2 linked regions of the Prochlorococcus marinus CUG1416 genome follow. The protein of the gene in region 1 interacts with the protein of each later gene in a pairwise test. Links are inferred from orthologs where the notes say so. Each region holds a gene or a part of one and is shown on either strand. Other genes may lie near its edges. The genes, in order: HA146_RS02040 and ftsZ.

The links.
Region 2: the proteins of HA146_RS02040 (region 1) and ftsZ interact in binary tests that used the Bacillus subtilis proteins (3 or more experiments, as listed by UniProt). The link is inferred for Prochlorococcus marinus CUG1416 from one-to-one orthologs.

Annotation. Positions count from the first base shown.
Region 1 is NZ_JAAORM010000002.1:130,162-133,290, reverse strand. What follows is about bases 333-3,125. They hold HA146_RS02040 (cell division protein SepF), read right to left. Parts: upstream 2,121-3,125; coding sequence 1,545-2,120; downstream 333-1,544. Other genes in these bases: HA146_RS02030 (PII-interacting protein PipX family protein), read right to left, coding at 2,908-3,125; HA146_RS02035 (YggS family pyridoxal phosphate-dependent enzyme), read right to left, coding at 2,269-2,904; proC (pyrroline-5-carboxylate reductase), read right to left, coding at 725-1,537; HA146_RS02050 (glycosyltransferase family 4 protein), read left to right, coding at 333-728. Outside these bases: more of HA146_RS02050, read left to right, coding at 1-332; more of HA146_RS02030, read right to left, coding at 3,126-3,129. UniProt on the Bacillus subtilis protein: Cell division protein that is part of the divisome complex and is recruited early to the Z-ring. Probably stimulates Z-ring formation, perhaps through the cross-linking of FtsZ protofilaments. Its function overlaps with FtsA.
Region 2 is NZ_JAAORM010000005.1:211,242-214,343, reverse strand. The notes cover bases 77-2,842. They hold ftsZ (cell division protein FtsZ), read right to left. Parts: upstream 2,135-2,842; coding sequence 1,019-2,134; downstream 77-1,018. Other genes in these bases: HA146_RS07320 (cell division protein FtsQ/DivIB), read right to left, coding at 2,314-2,842; panB (3-methyl-2-oxobutanoate hydroxymethyltransferase), read right to left, coding at 88-861; hemW (radical SAM family heme chaperone HemW), read left to right, coding at 77-95. In the rest of the region: more of hemW, read left to right, coding at 1-76; more of HA146_RS07320, read right to left, coding at 2,843-3,039; HA146_RS07315 (hypothetical protein), read right to left, coding at 3,036-3,102. UniProt on the Bacillus subtilis protein: Essential cell division protein that forms a contractile ring structure (Z ring) at the future cell division site. The regulation of the ring assembly controls the timing and the location of cell division.

The sequences.
Region 1 (3,129 bases):
CTTTATCAAAGTTCGATAAAATAATCATTTTTTCCGAACTTCAAAAAAATGTTCTTTATAAATTAGGCGTACCTAAAGAAAAACAAATAATTATTCCAAACGGTGTTGATGAGAATATTTGGAAACCTTTTTTCGAAAAAAATAAAAAATATGATCAGGTAAAAAACAAACTTGGAAATGAAAGAATCTTTTTATATATGGGTAGGATTGCCAATGAGAAAAATATCGAGGCACTTTTACGTTCTTGGCGCCAAACAAAAACTCAAAATTGCAAATTAGTTATTGTTGGAGATGGACCAATGAAGCCAACACTTGAAAATAGTTTTTCTAACCTTGGTAATGAGAAATTAATTTGGTGGGGAGCCGAATTAGATTTAGAAACTAGGGTAGCAATAATGCAAATAGCAGAAGTATTTTTCTTACCAAGCTTAGTAGAAGGTTTATCATTATCACTTTTAGAGGCAATGTCTGCTGGTACTGCTTGTGTAGCTACAGATGCCGGCGCTGATGGTGAAGTTTTAGATAACGGAGCAGGCATAGTAATTTCAACTGATAATGTGGCTGCACAATTAAAAACTATAATCCCAATTCTTGTAGAACATCCTTCATTTACAAAAGATCTTGGAGAAAAAGCTAGAGAACGTATACTTGAGAGATACACAATTACTAAAAATATAAATTCACTTGAAAAAGTTTATATGAATTTAAAAGATAATTTAAAAAACTAACGAAACTCTTTACTTCGATTACTAGCTGAAACTATTGATTCAATTAATGCTGACCTTACACTCTTTTTTTCTAAAACCCTTAAAGCAGAAATAGTTGTTCCACCTGGAGAAGTTACTAAATTTTTAAGCTCAGAAGTAGTTAGTTTATTTTCTTTTATTAGACTAGTAGTCCCTACTATCATTTCCATAACGAGTTCCTCTGAAAGTATTTTTGGTAATCCACCGCTCAATCCTCCATCACTTAATGCCTCTATAATTAAAGCAATAATTGCAGGCCCTGATGAAGTTAAGGCTAAAAATATATCAAGGTAATCTTCACTAAATTCATAAATTTTACTAGTATTTTCAAATAATTGTTTTGTAAATATTTTCTGATCTTCTGTAATTTCTTCTCCCCAAGAAATTCCTGTTAAACCTTTTCCAATAATTATTGGAATATTTGTAACCACCCTCACACATTTATGATTAGGGAACTTTTTAGTAAGTCTATTTAATGAAACCCCCGCAAGAATTGAAACTATTAAATTATCCTTGTTTTTTATATGATGAGTCTCACTTATATCATTAAATTGTTGGGGTTTTATCGAAAGAAGTTTATATTGACAATCCCAAATTATTTTGGACTCTTTAGAACCGGATTTATAAACGTTTATATTATATTTATAATTTTTTTTTATATTTACTAAACTTTTTTCTGAATTTACAACACAATAAACATTCTCAGGCTGAATTAATTTTTTATCTAATAGAGGAGTTACTATAGCCTTTGCAATATTTCCAAAACCAATAATCGCAATTTTATCAGTCACAGATTAATCATGAATAAGCACTTAATTTAGAATTACCCCATGCTGGTTCAGGAGTAGTGTTTTTTCCTAAACTATATTGTGGTGTATTTTCTATAGGCACATTAGAAGGAGAAGCTTCTTCTGAAGAAGAGCTAGTTACATTGACACAACTTGGTGCAAAAAGAAAAATACTTTCACCCACTCTCTCTTGATGGCCATCAATCGCATATGTACCTCCAGCAATAAAATCAACCGCTCTTTGCGCTTGATCAGGATCCATCATAGTTAAATTAAGAATTACAGTTTTCCTCTCTCTTAATGCTTGTATAGCTTGAGGCATCTCATCGAAACTTCTTGGTTCCATTAAGCTTACTTCTGAGGATGAATTTGAAATCCCAGGCATTCCAACAACTTTTGATGATCTATTGTTATTCATAAAATCGAATGGATTTGAATTTGCAAGAGCATTTGAGTTTCTTTGATTTTGTTTGAAATCATTAATATCACTTAATTCATCCTCTGATGCGTAATCCAACTCATCAAAATCATCATCGAGATACTCATCACCTGCAACAACTGCCTTTAATCTAGAAATTAGTGACACCTTTTAAATCCTCTTAAAATTGATTACTAAGGTATGGGAACCTTAAGTAATAGATTCATTTTTAAATGAATAAACTACCTATACTTAAATAACGTTACTTGTACTTTACTGCAAGTTTATAGATAAGAATTTTATAAAAAATAACTAATTAGGATCTATCTCCAAAAATCAATGAGCCTAATCTTACCCAAGTTGATCCAGCTTCAATAGCCTCCTCCCAATCTCCTGACATTCCCATTGAACAATCTGGAAGTTGAAGAGAATCAGCAAGGGTGCGACATTTTTTAAACAATTCTAAATTTTTCTTGGAGCTTAGTCCTCTAGGATTAATAGTCATCAAACCGGTTAATGTGATATTTTTCAATTCCTTAATGTCTCCCCATTTCTTTATTAAGAGTTCAGGATTAAAACCTCCTTTAGTAGGGTCATCACTCAACTTAACCTGCAACATTAATAATGGATTCTTCTTCTCTTCACATGAAATATTAGAAATCTTTTGCAACTGTTCAAATGAATCTATTGAATGAATGTAGTTAAAATTTTGCACTATTTTTCTTATTTTATTACTTTGTATTCGTCCAATAAAGTGCCATTTTATTTGTTTAAGGTCTTTTAATGTCAATTGCTTTTCAAAAGCCTCTTGCAACTTGCTCTCTCCAAAATCATTCTGACCTATATTTTGAATAGTCTTGATTTCTTGACTTTTAAATCCTTTACTTACGGCAAGAATATTTACATTTGATGGAATTTTATTTTTAATTTTTAAAAAATTTGAAGGATTCACCTGTTATAAGAACGTTTGAGTGAACAAATTCTCCCATTTAGATAGTTCTTCAGATCCTTTTCTTCTAGCTTTTTGAAGGTTTAATTCGGCCTGATTACGGGCATCTAAATAAGGTATAACTTCAAAAAATACTTCTCTTTGTTTTACTTCTACCATGAAAAACATTTTTTGGGCATATAAAGTCGCATAAATATCTCTTCCATCATTCCCAGGAGAGACTTGGTA
Region 2 (3,102 bases), on another replicon or contig:
AGGGTAATAGGTTCTTTTTAAGTAATCCAAAAGGTATGGAGCTAAGCAATCAAATTCTTATTTCGATGTTTAAATGGTGGGATAAGATTAATTAATTCTCTCAGAGGCTACCCATTCTTTTAATTTATCTTTAAATAATTTTTTCCCCTGAATAATCGGCTGGCAAAATGGTGGTTGATCATCATTAAGGCCTAACAAATCGGCAGTGACTCTTACTTGCCCATCGCAAAAATTACCTGCACCAATGCCTATCGTAGGAATTGATAAGTTATTTTGTATTTCTTTAGCAAGCAACTCAGGAATATGTTCAAGAACTATTGAAAAACATCCTAATTTCTCGAGAATATAAGCTTCTTTCTTGATTTTTTCTTGGCTTGCTAAGCTTTCTCCTTGTTTCTTTAATCCTAGATTTAAATAGCTTTGTGGTGTGAGTCCTATATGTCCCATAACAGGAATTCCCATTCTTACTAATCTAGAAATAACTTGTTGTATTTCTGGTTCAGCCCCCTCTACTTTTACCGCTTTTGCATAAGTGCTTTGAATGATTTTACCTGCATACTCCACAGCTTTATCCTCTCCACATTGGTAAGTCAGAAAAGGCATGTCGGAAACGACCAAAGGTTGTTCTTCCATTTTCTTTTTAAACCCTCTTGACACAGCATTAGTATGATAAATTATGTTTTCTAAAGTTAATGGCAATGTGGATTTGTATCCTAGACAGACCATTGCTAAGGAATCTCCTACTAAGACGAGATCTACATTAGCTTGTTCTGCAATGGATCCTGATATAGAGTCCCATGCAGTTAATGCAACAATTTTTTGAGATTTTTCTTTATACTTAACGAGGTCTGAAGGTAACATAAGAATTTATGTATCTTTTTTAATCAAGAATTGCTAATATACTAATGACTCGGCCTTTCGCGGTTTTAACGCCTAAACCTGGTCAGGACCGGAAGGTAGCAGCCACAAGGGATGCTTGAGGCAGGCGAGATAACCGAGTCACTCTATTTTACATATTTTAATCTATATCTTTTTTATTTTGTCTTAGTCTCAAAAACTCAGGAATACTAGCTCCTGATTCTTTATTATCAGACATATTATATAGGGTTTGATTTGACAATCTGTTTTTTATTCGTTGTTGTTTTAAAGGTTGATTCGTTTCAAATCCGGTAGCAATTACAGTAACTTGTATTTCTCCTTCCATTGCCTCATCAACAACTGCACCAACGATAATATTTGCCTCTTGGTCAACGACATCATAAATAATTTCAGATGCGGAGGTCATGTCTTCTAAAGTCATATCTTTGCCACCAGTGATATTTATAACGCAGCCTTTTGCACCATCAATTCTAGCTGCTTCTAGTAATGGACTATTCATCGCTGCCTGTGCTGCCTCTAATGCTCTCGATCTTCCTGAACCAATACCTATTCCAAGAAGAGCCGTGCCTGCTTCTGTCATAACCGATCTTACATCTGCGAAATCAACATTAACTAATCCTGGACGAGTAATTATGTCACTGATACCTTTGACGCCCATTCTTAAAACATCATCGGCATTCCTAAATGCTTCTTGAAGCGGAGCTCCTGCTATAACGTCTTTTAATCGGTCATTTGGGATTACTATAAGAGTATCTACATTTTCAGCTAGTCTTGCAATGCCTTCTTCTGCTTGACGCATTCTTCTTTTACCTTCAAAAGAAAATGGTTTAGTAACTATTCCTACTGTTAAAGCACCACTTTGTTTTGCTACTTCTGCGACTACTGGAGCCGCCCCTGTCCCAGTTCCACCGCCCATTCCAGCGGCTATGAAAACTAGATCGGACCCCTCTAAAGCTTGTTGAAGCTCATCTTTAGATTCTTCCGCAGCTTTTTGGCCAATACTTGGATTTCCTCCTGCGCCTAGCCCTCTGGTAAGGTTTTGCCCTAGTTGGACTCTACTCTCTGCAGAAGACTGTAGTAGCGCTTGTGCATCAGTGTTAAGGACTCGAAATGATACACCCTCTAAATCACTATTTATCATTCTGTTAACTGCGTTACTTCCACCACCACCAACGCCAATAACTTCTATTTTGGCGTTTTGGCTTGGAAGGATTTCTCTCGATTGATCAAAGTTTGGATTGTTACCGAAGCTCATCTCTTAATTAGGGATCTAATACTAGTATTGGGTGCATTATGAACTCACTAAGCCCATCTGTAGGAATTTGTTGAGGAAACTCCTTAAATATTTATTTAATAAATATTTTGATTTAAATGCTAAACCCTAGTCAACACTACAATAATTAAAAAAAATTATTTAAAATTAACCCCCAAATATTAGGGTTTGAACACTTTTATTTTAGGTCTATTTGGATCAGTAAGATCAATATTATCTATTTTTTTAAGAAAGTTATTTTTTTTAAATTCATTTTTCAGGTTATTGATTATTTGTAATTGATAGTTAATTAAAGTTGGATTAAATCCTAGGAATATTGTTTTTAAATCTTTTTCATCAATAGTTAGAAATCCATTTGATGAAAAAGTTATTTTAACCAGCTCAAATTCATAATTCTCTTGGGCAATTATAATTTCAGATAATCTTTTTTTAAATTTTTTTTCCCAACCAAAAACTTGTAAAGTTAATTTGCTCAAATTTGTTTCGTCCACATTTTGTTTATTAATAAAACTTCCATCTTTATCAATAAAACCTAATATTTTTTCGTTATTCAATATTCTTTCACCGTAAGCAATTGGAGTTCTTGTATCAACATGAACTTTTAAACCAAAAGGAAATATTTGTCTACTTACTGAAATATTCTTTAGCGATAAATTTTGTTTTAACTCTTTTTCTAAAAAGTTAGTTTTAACAAAAATTAATCGGATTGGAAATTTTAAAGATGAATTATTTACAACATCATTCTGCGAGAATAATTCACTACCGGAAATCCTAATGTCTTGAATATTCACCTTCTTTAAGGTTTTGAGGCTTAAGAAGCTTGTTGAAAATAAAAATAAAATTAGAAATAAAAGACTTCTCTTGTTAACTTGTTTCTTGGTTGTCACAAATCACATCGAGCTTTTTCCATCAATTGGTCCATCCATTTTCTCGCCTGCTCTGCATCTGAA